3 regions of the Paenibacillus sp. FSL H7-0942 genome follow, and region 3 is predicted to be linked to each of the others. Evidence: riboswitches for the same ligand, from Rfam matches in the RefSeq annotation. Region 3 holds a riboswitch; each other region holds the start of a gene.

The links. Region 3 has a riboswitch for cyclic di-AMP ahead of MHI48_RS17710 (3D domain-containing protein). Riboswitches for the same ligand answer to the same signal wherever they lie in the genome.
Region 1: linked by a shared signal. The riboswitch ahead of MHI48_RS10615 (C40 family peptidase) and the one ahead of MHI48_RS17710 (3D domain-containing protein) in region 3 are both predicted to bind cyclic di-AMP.
Region 2: linked by a shared signal. The riboswitch ahead of MHI48_RS00530 (C40 family peptidase) and the one ahead of MHI48_RS17710 (3D domain-containing protein) in region 3 are both predicted to bind cyclic di-AMP.

The regions. Positions count from the first base shown of each region.
Region 1 is NZ_CP150279.1:2,330,010-2,335,714, forward strand. Features, by position in the region: gene MHI48_RS10585 (glycosyltransferase family 4 protein) at 1-212, shown strand, start outside; gene MHI48_RS10590 (hypothetical protein) at 348-1,403, opposite strand; gene MHI48_RS10595 (xanthine phosphoribosyltransferase) at 1,608-2,189, shown strand; gene MHI48_RS10600 (hypothetical protein) at 2,287-2,616, shown strand; gene MHI48_RS10605 (hypothetical protein) at 2,736-2,954, shown strand; gene MHI48_RS10610 (carboxymuconolactone decarboxylase family protein) at 3,096-3,425, shown strand; gene MHI48_RS10615 (C40 family peptidase) at 3,499-3,963, opposite strand; cyclic di-AMP (ydaO/yuaA leader) riboswitch at 3,969-4,100, opposite strand; gene pelA (pectate lyase) at 4,519-5,481, shown strand; tRNA gene MHI48_RS10625 (tRNA-Leu) at 5,658-5,705, shown strand, end outside.
Region 2 is NZ_CP150279.1:107,131-112,835, forward strand. Features, by position in the region: gene MHI48_RS00510 (4a-hydroxytetrahydrobiopterin dehydratase) at 1-186, shown strand, start outside; gene rbsK (ribokinase) at 231-1,214, shown strand; gene MHI48_RS00520 (cytochrome c) at 1,289-1,645, opposite strand; gene MHI48_RS00525 (GNAT family N-acetyltransferase) at 1,796-2,290, opposite strand; gene MHI48_RS00530 (C40 family peptidase) at 2,646-3,116, opposite strand; cyclic di-AMP (ydaO/yuaA leader) riboswitch at 3,120-3,257, opposite strand; gene MHI48_RS00535 (hypothetical protein) at 3,503-4,354, opposite strand; gene MHI48_RS00540 (M1 family metallopeptidase) at 4,365-5,705, opposite strand, start outside.
Region 3 is NZ_CP150279.1:3,981,148-3,986,852, reverse strand. Features, by position in the region: gene MHI48_RS17720 (ABC transporter permease subunit) at 1-821, shown strand, start outside; gene MHI48_RS17715 (amino acid ABC transporter ATP-binding protein) at 808-1,530, shown strand; cyclic di-AMP (ydaO/yuaA leader) riboswitch at 1,749-1,943, shown strand; gene MHI48_RS17710 (3D domain-containing protein) at 1,946-2,620, shown strand; gene MHI48_RS17705 (polysaccharide deacetylase family protein) at 2,728-3,519, opposite strand; gene MHI48_RS17700 (hypothetical protein) at 3,674-4,015, shown strand; gene MHI48_RS17695 (PspA/IM30 family protein) at 4,127-4,798, shown strand; gene MHI48_RS17690 (DUF350 domain-containing protein) at 4,894-5,295, shown strand; gene MHI48_RS17685 (DUF4178 domain-containing protein) at 5,319-5,705, shown strand, end outside.

The DNA of each region.
Region 1 (5,705 bases), 1.7 Mb from region 3:
CGGAACAGATCGAGAACGGTAGTAATGGGTTGCTTGTACCGGCAGAAGATCCTTCTGCATTAGCTGAAGCGCTTGAAAAGGTGATGCTGGACCCCGCTTATCGTTATGAACTTGCCCGTTCAGCGTGTGAAAAAGCCAAGACACATTACTCGCTCGGTAGATCGGTCAATGAGTTGAAAAAGATGTATCTACAGTTTCCTAGCCAAGCCTAAAACGTAGTGCAAAAAGTGCGAGCCGCTGTGATAAACAGCGGCTTTTTATCATGTTTAAGGAAAGAGTACCCTCGGTGAATTGTGGTTAGAAGGCAAACGGATGCTCATATTCATGAAATACATGGACCGTGAGATTTATATATTGTTGCGTTTACGAAAGGTGCCCCAGCGGTTCAGTACCAATTTGGCAGCCCAGATTAATGCCATACTTCCAAAGATGGGGTAAAGGATGGACAGCAGGGAACTGAATCCAAACTGGCTGAGTGAGTAACACAATAGCATAATGGTTAATGTAATGAAACGGGGATGGACACGTATATGTTGTCTCAGTTGCAAGGTCATTCCATAGATATCGGCTACAAAGGTAGTGAATATTTCCATGAAAATAAGGGATACATAGACAGATTGCACTGCCCATCCAAGTTGAAAGGCAATGCTGCCCATCGGGATTTCGAATTGGATGATGCCGGGCATCTGAGCTGACATGGCAAAATGAGCTGCCATCAGCATGAAACCAACGCCAATTCCACCCAATACTCCACCCCACTTCAGTACATTCCGGCTACGAATCTGGTTACCTACGGGCACAAGAACAGCTTGAGCCAACACCAGATTGAATGAAGTATACAATAGTGGAGACAGCCACACTTGAATAGGGTTTGAGTCTGTCGTCAGTGTGATGAATCGGGAAGCACCTGGATGATGGATGGTACTTGTGATCATGAGCAGAGATAACAGGAGCATCATGGGCACGACGATGCTATTCATTTGTAGGATGGCTTGAATGCCTCGACCGAGAAGCAGATATGTCCCTACAAGTGTGACGATCAGACCTGTCTGATAATGCAAACCCAGATGCTCGACAAAAACGGAGCCTGCTCCGGCAAGCATGACACTGTTCACGCCAATGAGAATGAGAAGGGTCACCCAGGTGATCCATTTGCCCGCCTTATGGCCGAATAAATGTTTGTTCAGATCCTCATAAGAGCGGGACCCGGTATCGTGAGCGATCAGCATCATTTTGGTACCTAACCAGACAAAGAGCATGGTGGATAAGCCTATGGTGATGGTGGCCCATTTGCCATACTGGGTAAAAAACTGCAAAATTTCCTGCCCTGTAGCGAAGCCGGCTCCAACAACCGTTCCAATGTATGTAAATGCGATCTGCAGCACCCGAAATGCCTGTTTCATGTGTTTCCCCTCTCAGGCCCCTGTATAGTTTGGACATGCGGGTACCATGGTACAAGGTATGCTTGACCCACGAAAGTCATGACAATCGATAATGAACTTTGGCTTGAAATGCGTCCCAAGGACAGCGTCAAGGCAATTTCGCTTGAACTTATAGATAGATATATGATACTTTTACCTCATAGGATAGGCTTGGGAGGTCAAATCATGGAATTATTGAAACAACGAATTTTACAAGAAGGTGTGGTTATCTCGGATCAAGTATTAAAGCTGGATGGTCTGTTGAACCACCAGATTGATCCTGGATTAACGATGGAGATGGGACGTGAGTTCGCTGCCCGTTTTCGTGAAAGTGGAGTAACTCGGGTAATCACGGTAGAATCCTCAGGGATTCCGGTTGCGTTTGCCGCAGCCTATGAACTGGGGGTGCCACTTGTATTCGCCCGTCGAAAAAAAACACTTCTGGCTGATCCTGATGCATACTGTGAACGTGTACCGTCCTTTACCAAAGGAATTGTAACTGATATTATGGTATCCCGCGAGTTCATTCATGAGAATGACCGCATTTTGTTTATTGATGATATTATTGCCAATGGAGATGCCGCTCGTGGCGTCATCAAAATTATCGAGCGTTCCGGTGCGGAACTCGTCGGATTCGGCGTTGTGGTCGAGAAAAGTTTTCAGGCGGGGGCACGCACGATTCGTGAACAGGGTATTCCGGTGGAAGCCTTGGTACGCATTCGTTCCCTGAATGATGGAACAGTACAATTTGACGATAACGAAATGTGACATTTTAAAGGAATAGGGCCTATTTTTTGAACTATGCCTTTGCATGACCGCCGATTTCATTTATAATGGGGTTATGTTAGGGAGAGGAGGCAACACCATGGGGAACCAACCGGCAACAGAACAATTTTTTAATGATAAGCTGGCGGAATCGAAAGTTCATTTTGAACGTGCCCTGGATTGTAAACATACGGAATTCGATGACCTTTATCCCTATATGATTGAACATCCTCAATTTTTCTGGTACAAACGCTATGTTGCCTGGTCAGAATTACTGACGATTGTAGGCTTGTGCGAAGAGTTGTCCTTCTCTTGGAAAGAACAATTTACACCGCATCAAGTGGAGTACCTTGAAGAACGTGTGATGTCCGCCAAAGTGCTTGATTTTTGGTTCGAGAAGAACGACAGCAAAGAGCACGCGCAGCGGTAACTTTCAGTCGGGACATAATTTCGAATGACATGACAGTCCAATACAGTCACGTGAGACCTAAATGACTTTTCATTTAGGTCTCTTTTTGTAAATAAATTTGAAATATAGGAGCCATGAAGATGATTAGTGATACAGAATTGGACGCCCTGCGTCTGTCAGGTGAGAAAGTTAGAGTCGTACGGGACGAGCTGGAATCGAACGACGTGAAGGGGATTGTGGTTGCCTGGGATGGCGAGCAGGTACTTATCCGTCGTCAGAATCGACGTGTCGTTAAGCTGGACCGAGGTTACAGCTATCAGCTGTTCAGCGAGCCGCGCCAGAGTCCACTTAGTGAGTAACAGCTGATAATTATGGCAGGGCCATGAGCTTTAAATGTTTGGAATTACCATGATTTCTTGGCATAATTGGCTCACTCGGGAGAGAAGATAGGTACAGTGAGGAAGATCTGTAACTATAGCCGAGAGGGTGTGCTACAAGCCATGACATTGATGAATGATAAAGTTCATGCCTACAAGGATCAGATTGGAGCATTAAGCGATGTGCTGCCAGGTGTGGTGAAGTCGTATCATGAGTTTACCGGAGAATGTTTCCAACCTGGTGTGATTGATGCGAAGACAAAACAGCTAATTGCGCTTGGCATTGGATTATTCGCCAACAATGAGGTGTGTACCTTCTACCATGTAGAAGAAGCCCGTGCTAAGGGCGCAACAGATCAGGAGATTATGGAGACCGTAGCCGTGGCTGGAGCTGTTGGAGGAGGACATGCCCTGTCTCAGGGTGCGATGCGAGTGCAGAAGGCGCTGCATTAGTAAGCAATGCAACATACATTTTTAAGTGCAAAAAAGGCATCCGGTTAATAACCGATGCCTTTTTGTATGTGAATCACATTTTACCTAGCATTTTATCATACATAAACTGTCCAGTTACCCGACGTGCTGTTACATAACGATCATTGAAGTATGGATTCGATAACTTCGTGATGCTTACACCTTTACTGCTGGAGGCATGAGCGAATTGTCCGCCGCCGATATATACACCTGTATGTGAAATGCCTTTGCCTGTTGTATTAAAGAACACCAGATCACCTGTCCGAACATTGCTCTTGGATACGGGAGTACCTGCTTTGGCTTGCTGCTGCGAAGTACGTGGCAATTCAATGCTGTATTTGTTGAAAAGATATCTCATAAAACCAGAACAGTCGAAGCCGGCTACAGTTGTGCCACCCCATTTGTAAGGAATACCTGTCATGTTGTTCACTACGGAGTTGATACTGCTTGCCTCTGTGCTTGTTGCCCCGGATGTAAATAATACAGCTGCTCCAAAAATGGAGATAATCAGTTTTTTCAAAATCAATGTTCTCCCTTCGATGCCTACGGAGTTAGCTAAGGGTTCGGTAGAAGGTTCCCTATATTTCCTATGTATAAGAATAATTCACCCAAATTGGTTCCCCCGTTTTCAAACATGAAACTCGGCAATGAATAATTAAGTTTTTGTAACTATTTGAAACTATATTGCATAAATGCGTAATTGTCAAACCCATTTAAAACCCTTCGTAATACCTCAATGTTAGCGGAATTAAGGTTTTTATATGAAAGAAGGGATCAAGTTTGGGTATCATTCATGACAAAAACGTCATTATTGGTTCGTTTAAGACGAATTTGGATAAATAAATAGGTTTGTCATGAGTTAAAAGAACTATCCCGTTATGTAGAATTAGAGAGATTATATTCATTAAGTTGCATATATTGACAAAAATCGATTTTTTGCATATTATCTGATTATCCAATCCACATATTGGATGAAAATTGATTTTATTATGCGATAAATACAAATAAAGGAGGTTTGGGGCGTATATCATACGTAAAGTAGAAGTGGAAGATTTATAAAAACGAACATAGGAGAGTGTTACATTTGAAAGCGAAGAAAATAATTACTTTTGTCCTGGCATGTACGATGGTGTTCTCAGTAGTTGGAATGGCAGTTCTCCCTGTAGGGACGGTATCTGCTGCAGATGCGTCGGGTACTACAGCGAGTATTTCTGATATTTTGAAGAACCAGCTGCCGGATGGAGGTTGGAGAAAAGATTATAAACAGACAAGTGGAGAGTGGGCAAAGTCCACGATAGACAACAAGGCTACATACTCAGAAATTAGAAGATTGGCGAAGGAATTTAAAAAGACGAATGATCCGCGTTACTCCACAGCTGCAATCAAAGGAATTAACTTTTTGATCAACATGCAGTATTCAAACGGCGGGTGGCCACAAGTTTACCAAAGCTCCGGATACCACAAGCACATCACTTACAATGATGATGCCATGATTAATGTAATGATCATGCTGGATGAAGTAGCAGCACGAAAAGGTGATTTCTCATTTATCGACAGCACACTTGCTAACCGCAGTAAAAATTCAGTTGCCAAAGGTGTGGAGGCGATTCTGAATACACAGGTCGTTTCAGGTGGTAAGCTGACAGCATGGGGACAACAACATGATTCCAGCTCTCTTAAACCAGCGAGCGCAAGAATCTACGAAGTGCCATCACTGACAGCTGGAGAGAGTGTAACGATTGTTAAATTTCTGAAAACCAGACCTGCTAACGCTAAAATTACCGCATCCATTAAAGGAGCGGAGGCTTGGTTTAACAAAGTGAAAATTACGGGTTACAAGTATGAAAGAGCTAATGGAGATAGTAAAATTATCGCTGATTCCAAAGCTGCACCAATTTGGGCACGCTTCTATGAGATCGGAACGGATAAACCAATCTTTATTGGTCGTGACGGGGTAGTTAAATACAAATTAAGTGATATTGATAAAGAAAGAAGAGGCGGTTATGCATGGTATGGCAACTGGCCTTCCAAGCTGTAATTTGTAGTATGCTTCCGTATTAATGAACCAAACTATTAGCAACAGTTAAAGGTAAGGCCCGAATCGACATGGACGTCTGATTCGGGCTTTATTGTTATTATTTTCAGTGTTGACATGATAGATTACGCATGATATATTGTTTCTTGTCGCCGATATGGATGACGAAGATACAATATGCGGTCGTGGCGGAATTGGCAGACGCGCACGGTTCAGGTCCGTGTGGG
Region 2 (5,705 bases), 3.1 Mb from region 3:
GGGATTGCATTTGTGGATGAGGTCGCTGCGATCTCGGAAGCATTCAATCATCATCCTTTTATTACAATTGATTATACAACGATTACACTGCGTCTCACATCATGGGATGCGGGTGGTATCACATCTGTAGATATCAAGGAAGCAGGGCAATATAACGAAGCATATGACAAAATGAGGTCGCAATAACGAGGTCGGTTATTATCGCGAGGCCAGAAGTGAGTGAACCATACATGTCAGACTATAATCAGAAACAACCTCTTATTGCTGTCGTAGGCAGTCTCAATATGGATCTTGTGGTGAAGACAGACACGATTCCGGAAGAGGGAGAGACGGTGAGCGGTGAGGAGCTGCATTATCTCGCTGGTGGCAAAGGGGCCAACCAGGCTGTTGCCGCTGCGCGTCTGGGTGGACAGACTACGATGATTGGTGCGGTGGGATCGGACGGTTTTGGCGAACGTCTGCTGCACAGTCTGACGGAAAGTGGTGCAGATGCCTCGCAGGTTCGCATATTGGAAGACACGGTTACAGGGACGGCTTCCATCTGGCTTTCTCGGGGAGACAACCGGATTATCGTTATTCCTGGTGCGAATGGGCAAGTGGCGCCTGAAATGCTGGAAGAGGCGGATACGGTAAAAAGCCTGACTGCAGCCGCAGCGGTGCTGCTACAGCTGGAGATCCCGCTGCCAGCGGTTACCCGCGCCGCCCAACTGGCGGCTGAAGGCAGCGCACTGGTGGTGCTCAACCCGGCTCCCGCGGTGCCGGGTCTGCCCCAGGAGCTCCTGCGGTGCGTCGACGTTGTCACGCCAAACCGCAGTGAGCTTGCCGTGCTTACCGGCCGGGATCATCTCCGGCCGGAAGACCTGGATGCGGCGGTCGCAGAGCTCGCCGCATCCCTCGGGGCCGCTGTCGTCACGACGCTCGGCCCCGAGGGGGCTGTGTACGCGGCGGCGCCTGGTGGACGCGTACAAGCAGGGCGTGCCGGCGCGTGCCGTGCGCCCGGCTACGCCGTAAGCGCCGTGGATACGACCGGCGCTGGCGATTGCTTCAACGGCGCGCTGGCGGTAGCCCTCGCGCGCGGTGAGACTTTGGACGCGGCCGTAGGCTTCGCCATGGGTGCGGCCGCGTTATCCGTGACAAAGCTCGGCGCCCAGTCCGGGATGCCGTCCGCACGTGAAGTTGAGGCCTTTCTGGCTGAGCATGACGCAGAGGCTTAATAATTGATATAACAAAGAGGCTCTTATTCTCCGAAAAGGGGATTAAGGGCCTCTTTGTTATGCGTGTGCAGAGATTATTTCTTCTCTGACAGCCACATGGCGATATTTGCAATCTCTTCGTCCTGCAGTTTGCCCTTGAAGGAAGGCATACCACCTTTACCTTTGACAATCGTAGAATAGATCTTCTCCAGATCATCCTGGCTGCCGATGTTGGCCAGAGCAGGTCCTACGCCACCTTGAAGCTGATCCCCGTGACAGGAGATACAATTGGCTTTGACCAGTGCTTCAGCTTGTCCGGCATCCAATGTTACTTCCGGCATGGTTGGCTTGGCTTCTTCAGCCACTTCTTCTTTCCCTGGAAGCGTAAACATTAAAACAATAGCTAAAGCGCATGCTGCAAAAAATACTCCGCTCATGATCCATTTGTGCATCCCTTATGTCCCCTCCAGAATGAAAGATCATCTAACCTGAAACTATCCATATCATTATAACGGAACCTGTACTGACATCATAGCATTTTGTGGGAATTTTTTGAACTAATCACATAACAAGGGGCAAATTTGGTTGTTTTGCAATGGATTCTAACCGCGAGGCCCTTCATAAACCATACAGTGAAAGGGCTTCAAGCCGCTTGGGGTCTGTCGTTCGTATGTATCCTGGGTGACAAATCCACTCTTCAGATAGACTTGAATGGCACGAGCATTCCAAGTGAGTACTTCCAGATCAATCTCATTCGTGGGATTTCGGCGAATAGCTTCCTGTACAATGGCAGTGACAAAAGCTGTCCCTTGACCCTGACCACAAAGCTCTGGATGCATGCCAAGGCCAATCCGGGTTACCCCTTGAAGTGGGAAGTATTGAGCAAACCCACATATACGATCGTTCTGATCCAGGACGATTGCATATTGCTCCTGCCGCAGCTGTGCATCTCCGAATTCCACTTCCAGAGCCTTCATCTGCTCCCAGGGGAGCCAGCTGTAGATATTGTAAGGCGGATCATACTGCCAACTGCAGATAAGCTCCGCATGTTCTTCTCGCATGGGTACAACGTGAAACGTCACAGGGGTTTCCTTCATACACCTGCATGCTCCTTTCCTTGAAACAGAACTCTTTGTCCACTCTACAAAAGTGATGTTCATTTAGCAAGTCTTCCTTCCCAAGAAAAAAAATGAAACAAAAGTTCCGGTAATTTCGTTTATATTATAACGGGATGGGTAAAAACATCATAAGGGCACGGACGAACGAACGCAAAATGAACCTGTTGATGTCGCAGGATATGCCCCGAGTATAACTTGCAACATGAATAAGGATTGAAGCACAAAAAAACCGCCGGATACATTCCTGCGGAGAATGTACCGGGCGGTTCTGTTATGCTTCTTGCTTCGTTCCAGTATGTTTAATGGTTACAGCATCATGTTGCTCAGCTTGTCCCTAGTCAAGGGCCAGTGATTCATATGCGTCCGTGCTCATAATCCGTTTTGCGCCAACATAACGATTGGCCCAATAGTTTTCACTCAATGCACTGATCGTAACGCCTTTGGAAGAAGAGGAGTGTGCGAACTTTCCATCCCCTACAAAGATTCCTACATGGGATACGCCTTTACCTGTTGTATTAAAGAACACCAGATCGCCAGCTCTCATCTCCATGCGGGATACGGAATCGCCCATGTCGAATTGGGAACTGGATTGGCGTGCCAAATCAATACCCAACTTGTCGAATACATACCGTGTAAATCCGGAGCAGTCAAAGCCGTTAAGCGTTGTTCCCCCACTTTTGTATGTAGTTCCCATTGCTGAATCAATTACTGTGTCCATCTTTGAATCTGCGAATGCGCTACCTGCACCAAGCGATAAAGCGAATGTGATGCTAAGTACAGCTGCGGTTAATTTCTTCTTGAACAAGAGATATTCCCCTTCCAATGCCTGCGAGGTTAGCTTAAGGATTCGGTTGAAGGTCCCCTATGATCCCTCTGTAGCAAGATCAATTCACCCATAACTGGTTCCCCCGCTTCCCAGGTGCCAGGAATTTGGCTATGCTAGTTATGCACCTGCGAAATCAAGAAATGACGATTTAATTTTAAGTAGTTACAAATATGAATGTAAAGATTACAAAGTTGTTACTAAAAACTCACTGCGATTATTGTAACAGAGGAGTACGGCTTTGGCAACGTTTAGCAACAAAATTAGCAAAAAAAACCTCGACCTTTGACGGGGAAAGGTTGAGGTTTGCCTATTTATAAGTACATATTAGGCCATGAGTTTAACATGTGATGGTAACAATTTTTAAACTATCTGCTCTCACCTTTGGATATTTTGGACTGCCATAATCGGAAATGGCTGCATATTTTCCACAGACTCAACAGACATCTGGCAAGTGGATACGTCTGTTGTAGTATAAGTCCGGTCAGTCCCGTTAATAACCATGAGGCTGTAGTGAATGCCCCAAAGACGAGCAGGTGTACTCCGCCCAGCAGTAATGCAATGCCGATTACAGCGATGATATGACGCAGTGCAATCCAGAGTGCTTTGAGGGTACCGTGAGCCCCGCCTTCTCCTTCTGGTGCCGAAACACCGAACTGCATATAGAGTATGACATGGTGGATGATCCAACCATATACAATCCAGGCAGCAACATAAGGTATGCCAGGCAAAAGTAATTGAAGGGAATGAAATCCGTCCATGAGAATCGAGTAGAGCTTCGGTATGAGCCAGTAGGCGGGCAGAAGTATCAATAATGTACGTATGGTGTGGAGCAGCAGCATCGGTTTCCACAGATTTTTGATTCCGCGGACAAAGGGGATACGCTCTTCTGTAGAATTAAAGTGCTGAAGTGAGTAGAGCAGTCCTGCCTGAATGAGGGGGCTGATCAACATGCGAACCAGCAGCATGCCCCCGAGAATCCATAGATAACGATGAACCTCCGGATGGGTAGACAGGTTAAGTTGACTTTCCATTTTGAACAAAAGTGTACTCAGCTCACCGGCATCAGCATCTGGATAGCGAAGGAGCAGTGGGATGACGGCCGATTGTACCATTCGATAGAAGAAATATCCCCAAATGAGTTGATAGAGAAATAAGAGTGCAGCAATGAACATATGCTGACGGACGAGAAACCAGCCTTCACGTATTTTCGCTTTCACCGTTTCCACCTCACCATGACAGACCTCCGAATATGGCTTCTATTAGTTTGGTTACACTCATGCTCCAGCGGGACTTCGTCTGCTCATCCAGTCCGGATTTCAGGAAATTGTTCATATGGCGGTTCTCCAGCACGATCGAGTACAGGGGATCGGTCATGGCCCAGGATACGGGGGATGTGTGAGTTAATTTATACGTGATGCGCTCTTCTTTGCCATTCCATTGCTTGGTGAGGATATGCCCGTCTTCAAAAGCAATGCGAACAGGAACGGCGCTGTAATCACTACCTTTTTTTGCGATCGTCACGGATGACTCGTACAATGTTTGACCGTCTTTCTGTACGGGCGTAATACGAATCTTCTCTACAGCAAAGTCAGCCATCCCGTTACCATAGACGTATTGATCAAAATAATCAGACCAGGAAGTGCGGGTCACTTGTTCCACAATTTTCTGAAAATCAGATGAAGTGGGATGTTTGAAACGGTACTTCTTCACATAGGTAGAGAGAATACGTTCCATCTTTTTGGCACCGACTTGATGTTCGATACCAAGCAATACAAGTTTGCCACGTGTATAGACATTGGCCGCATACTCATTCTGTGAATCGAACTTCCAGGATTCTTGTGTTAAGGATGAAGGAGACGTAATCAGTCCCGATTGTACCGGCAGATTCGGAATCAATCCGTATTCCTGCTCCATCAGTTTGTCTTCTGCATAAGAGGTGAACCCTTCATCCAGCCAGGCTTCCTCGAATTCGTTGCTGGCAACCATGCCGTAGAAGTACTGGTGTCCGATCTCGTGGACTACGGTACGTTCCAGGTCATAACCTGGCGTGGTGTCATCGGCTCCAAAGGCTGTAACTAGCGTAGGGTATTCCATACCTCCTGCGCCGTTCCCCGCTTTGGGTGGAACTACGATGGATAAGGTAGCGTAAGGATATGGGCCAAACCATTTGCTATAATTGGCTAGAGCGGCCTTCGCGGCGTAGAAATAACGTTCTTTCAGATCCTGATGAGCAGGGTCCAGATATAACTTGATTCGTACACCAGGCACATTGGGTGCAGAGAAGGGTTCCTCGGCGTACACAAAATCGGGTGAGGCCGCCCAGGCGAAATCATGCACATCATCGGCATAGAATTGATAGACCTTTTCTCCATTCTTCACCACGGCTTGCTGCGTCGGAAATCCGGTAGCAGCCACTTTGTATGTTTCAGGCACCCGAATACGCACACTATATATACCGAAGTCAGCGTAAAACTCTGAATTGCCATGGTACTGGTGCAGATTCCAGCCTTCCGTTGTTCGTCCACGTCTGCCCACAGGTTCATAGGCACTTAATTTGGGAAACCATTG
Region 3 (5,705 bases):
ACGAAGAGCAAGCAGAAGCGGCAATCGGGATTCGTAAAGGTAATACCGAGCTGCTAGCTGCAGTAAATGGAACACTGGAGCGACTGAAAAGCGAAGATAAAATCAATCAGATGGTGACGGACGCCAGCCTCTTGATGGCGGATAAAGCGAACAAATCACAAAATATTTTCCAAGTATTCTGGGAGTACAAAAGTTTCTATGCTACAGGTGTAGGATACACACTTCTGTTGTCTGCACTTGGGGTTATCTTCGGGGTAATTATTGGATTGATCATCTGTTTGTTCCGTTTGCATGACGCTGCAATCTTGCGCTGGATCGGTACGGCTTACGTTGAAGTGATCCGTGGCACACCGATGTTGGTACAGTTGATGATTATTTACTATGGTTTTTCCCTGAGCTTTGGCATTAACTTCACTGCACTTCAGGCAGGTATCATTACACTTTCAATCAATAGTGGTGCCTATCTGGCGGAGATTTTCCGTGCAGGTATCCAAGGTGTGGATCGTGGTCAGTTGGAGGCAGCGCGTTCATTAGGTATGGGAAGAGGCGCCGCGATGCGTTATATCATATTGCCACAAGCCTTCAAAGCTGTATTACCAGCGATCGGTAATGAATTCATAACTATCATCAAAGAATCCTCCATTATCTCCGTTATCGGTATGGTGGATATTATGTATCAGGCAAGTGTAGTCAAGAACATTACGTACCAAGGGTTGAGTCCATTTTTGATTGCAGCAGCCATCTACTTTGTAATGACGTTCATTTTGTCCAAGCTGCTGGGACGACTGGAAAGGAAGTTGAGTGCAAGTGATAGACGTTAGACAATTACACAAATCTTATGGAAATAACGATGTGCTTAAGGGCATTAACGTGACGATTGGCAAAGGTGAGGTTGTCGTGGTCATCGGTCCTTCCGGTTCAGGTAAAAGTACTTTCTTACGTTGTCTGAATCTGCTGGAACAGCCTACCTCAGGAGAGATTGATTTTGAAGGCGTGTCAATCACGGACCCCAAGCATAACATTAACGCAACTCGTGAGAAAATGGGCATGGTGTTCCAGCACTTCAACCTGTTCCCACACAAAACGGTACAGCAAAACATCACGATTGCTCCGATTAAAGTGAAGAAACAATCCACTCAGGAAGCGGAGAAAATTGCCTCTGATCTGCTTAACACCGTGGGCTTGTACGATAAAAAAGATACATTCCCGAATCAGCTGTCTGGTGGACAGAAACAGCGGATCGCCATTGCTAGAGCATTGGCCATGCAGCCGCATGTGATGCTGTTTGACGAGCCTACGTCGGCACTGGACCCTGAGATGGTCGGCGAAGTGCTGGATGTCATGAAACGTCTTGCAGAAGGCGGAATGACGATGGTCATCGTAACCCATGAGATGGGTTTCGCACGTGAAGTGGGAGACCGCATCTTGTTCATGGATGGCGGGGTTATTGTGGAAGAGGGAACACCTGATGAGGTGTTTGGAGCACCCAAAAATTCACGTACACGTGATTTTCTTGCGAAAGTACTCTAAACGATGTGATCAAATAGCGTTACTGACTTCGAGTCGGTAACGCTATTTTTTATGGATAATAATGACGTATGGATTCGGAAAAGTAACTATTCTGTTACCAAATATAAAGGAATCGGGTCAACCAAACTTTCTGAATTAACCAGTATTCTTACAAATGCTTACATGCTAAAAACCATTTGGTAAGAATTACTACAAGTTCAGGTTACAAAATTGTGATATATTGAACTCTGCCGAAACTTCCGGATAGGGAGTGCGGGGGATGTAACGATGCAGATTGTGCAGGGGGAAGATCTACAGCACACTGCTTGGGGTGAATTGGGTACATAACGTTTCAAATGTAACGAAGAACCTATAGGGTGGGCTCCTCATCCGAATCCGACAACTAACTTCGCAGGCACAATGAGGGAGGAAGACCATGATTAACAAGAAACGTATAGCCAAAACAGCAGTAGCATTAATGACAACAGCAATGCTCATTCAAGCCGTTCCGGCTCACGCCGATTCAGTTCATGTGGCCAAAGAAGGGGATACCTTCTACACCTTATCAAAACAATATGGAGTAGCACTCAACACGTTAATTAAAGCAAACAACGACATTTCGGCTTACAACATTTATGGTGGTTTGAAAATTACGATTCCCGGTAAGGCAAACAATGTAGCAGCCGCTGCGGCAACGGAGAGCAAGACCCAAGCGAAGACTGTTACTACAGCAAGCTTGGACGTCAACGCAGATAACAAAGTTGTTCAAGCCTGGGGTAAAACATTCGATTACAGCAAAGCTGTGAACGTAAAAGCAACGGCATACTCTGCAGATCCGTCTGAAAATGGAGGCTGGGGTGCAGTCGATTATTTCGGAAATGACCTTGAACTGGGTACGATTGCAGTTGATCCAAGTGTAATTCCACTTGGAACCAAAGTACTGGTAACTGGTCACAGCCATCCAGGATTGCCAAAACAGGCTTTTGTAGCCACAGCGCGGGATGTGGGCGGTGCAATCAAAGGTCACCGGATTGATATCTTTATCCCGGGTAGCAAACAGTCTGTAAGCTCATTTGGTTTTCAGGATATCGAGCTGTACATTCTGAAGTAGAGAGAAAAGAACATTTAAAATGAATTCAAACAGGGTGTCTGCCAGTCGCTAATTCGCGATTGAACAGCACCCTTTTAATATTCTCATTTATTTCTACCACGGTCATCTTAATCTTTGGCCTTGGGCAATCCCAGCATTTCGTCCAAGGTGACCAGTTCATATCCCCGATTACGTAGTTCCTCAATAATTTCAGGCAAAGCCTCAATCGTGCCGTTCAGGTTTGACCCTACACCGCCTCCAGCATGTTGCAGAACGATGGAGCCGGGTTTTACGGCAGAAAGAATGTTATCTTTCACCTGTTCCTTTGAAAGGCCTTTCCAGTCCAGGGAGTCTACGTTCCAGTTCACAATGCTATAGTGTTGTTTGGCAGCCCATCTCAGCTGTTCTTCATTAATGTCTCCATAAGGTGGCCGAATCATCTTGGGCGTATATCCTGCCAAACGTTGGATAATATCCCCGGTATGTAAAATTTGTTTGCGAAAGGCATTCATCGACAGTTTACTGAATTCAGGATGATTGTAGCTGTGATTACCAACCATATGCCCTTCCTTAACGATGCGTTTCACCAGATCCGGATGTTTCTCAGCACGACTACCCACGATGAAGAATGTAGCTCTGACATTGTATTTCTTCAATACATCCAGTACTTGTGGAGTAAATCGTGGATCAGGTACATCATCAAAAGTCAGTGCAACCTTCTTGGTTGAAGGACCATTGGTTTTGAACGTATCGGCATATTTTTGACGTAATTGTCCCAATGTCAGTTGTTCTTCTTCCGCAGAATCCGAACCTGATACTGATTCACTTGGTGGGCTTGAAACATCCCGCGATGAAACTGGAGCATGAGATCCCCCGAGAAAAATAACGATAACCATCAGCATAATGAGGCGTACGCGCATAATAAACGGCCTCCTTTTCCAAAATGACGTTCTCCTTGGTATGCCCGGGGGTTCCATAAAATATGCGTAGTGTGAGAAGTTTCATTGCGGATTTATCTTATGACAGCCATAATTCCTCCATACATAACATATAGAAAAGGATAGGTGGATGGGTATGAGTACATATGATTTGAAATCCATACGTTTACAGGTGATTGAAGCAGGAGAAGATAAGGTTTTTCTCGTTACCGGAGGAAAGGCGCATATTGGCGCCGTAGCCACGTTCTACGTGGATCATGAGCGCGTAAGCGGGACGACAGTCCATATTCCTGGGCATAAAGAACAAGAGCTGTGTGAGCGGCTTGCCCGAAAGGCTGCCTTGCAGCTGAAAGTAACCGTTACGGTGATCATGGGTATCCATTTTGATTCCATCACGCGGATGCAGATCGACGAAATCGTGCAGACTGCAGAGAGGTTGATGGAGGATCATCTGAATAAAGATAAACGATCTTCCTGACATAAGAGCCATCGAATGTTTTGATTTTATTTGCTAAAATTGAAACGAGTTGTAGATTGTTACGTATGTATGTTTATATACGATGTAATATCGACTAGGAGGAATAACATAATGTCCATTTTCAAACGTTTGCGTGATCTAACTATGTCTAACATCAACGCCATTATTGACAAGGCGGAAGATCCAATCAAGATGACGGACCAATATATCCGTGACATGCAAGAGGATCTGGAAGATGCGGAGAAAGCAGTGGCTCAACAGATCGCCATTGAGAAGAAATTCAAGCAGTTATTCGAAGAGCAGGAAGCTCTTGTGAAGAAACGTGAAGAGCAGGCGCATACGGCGGCACGTGCTCAGAATCTAGATTTGGCTCGACGTGCCCTGGAAGAGAAAAAGGCTGCTGAAGAGAAGATGGCTGAGTACAAAACCAGCTATGACCAAAACAAGGCTTCTGCAGATAACCTGCGTGGCAAGCTTGACGAAATGCGTAAGCAGTTGACTCAAATGAAGAACAAACGTGAAACACTGGTAGCCCGTTACAATGCAGCAAAAGCCCAAACGGAAATCAACAAAGCGTTGAATGGGTTTGGCTCTGATACTGCAAGTGCTGGTATGAAGCGTATGGAAGAGAAAATGATGCAGATGGAAGCACAGGCCGAAGCAAGTAACGAAATGTCTTCCAAAGGAAAATCTTTGGATGAAGAGTTCGAGAAGTTGGGTAAAGATCAGGCTGTTGAAGATGAACTCGCAGCATTGATGAAACAGTACGATAATAAGAACTAATACCTTGGTTGTCAGCAGGGTTAACCAGCGGAGGAGAAGAGTATTTCTCCTTCGCTTTTAAATGCGGTTCATGTTGATATGTGGGGGCTGTGTAAATGGATTTGAACATTTTGGCGATGCTGGTCTGGACCGGATCTGGTTCGGTTTTGCTGTTTGTCCTGATGTATATTGATTCACTGTTCACGAAATATAAGGATTTTGCTGAAGTTAAGGCTGGCAATATGGCCGTTACTACACGCATGGTTATGAAATTATTTGCACAAGGATATGTACTCGCTACGTCCATTTCTACGGCCGGTCACCTGGGAGAAGCACTGCTGGTCTCCGTTGTATCCTTTATCATTTTGTTGATTCTGGAGAGTGTTGTACACTTTATGATTCGCAAATGGGCCAATCTGGATCTGGATACGGGAATTCAGCAAGGGAAGACAGGGTACGGATTGTTCTCTGGCGCTTTACATATCGTGGGCGCACTGATTATTGCAGCTTGTTTATAAGATAAGGAACAGGAGTAATTCTCATGAGTGTATGGAAACGAATTAAAGGAATACTAACGAAACCTGAACCACCGCAGGCAGAGAAAACGATGCTTCAGCTTGCACCTGGTGATATCTGTGAGGTTTCTCTGGTCACTTATGAAGTCGTTGGTCGGGTACAAAATCGTGCTCGAAATGCAGTTGTGCTCACGCTACAGGATGGTACCGCATTTCGATATTTGCATATCGAAGAACGGGAACTCACACGTTACGCCCTATATACACCAATTGATGGCAGGCTTGATGCGCCTGATGAGGTGCCTACATTGCTGGACCTGGATGGACGCGCATATCATCTGGAGGAAGAGTATGGAGGCATGGTATCAACGGCAGGTAGAACTCCATATGGCCAGGCTGGAGAACAATTGGTA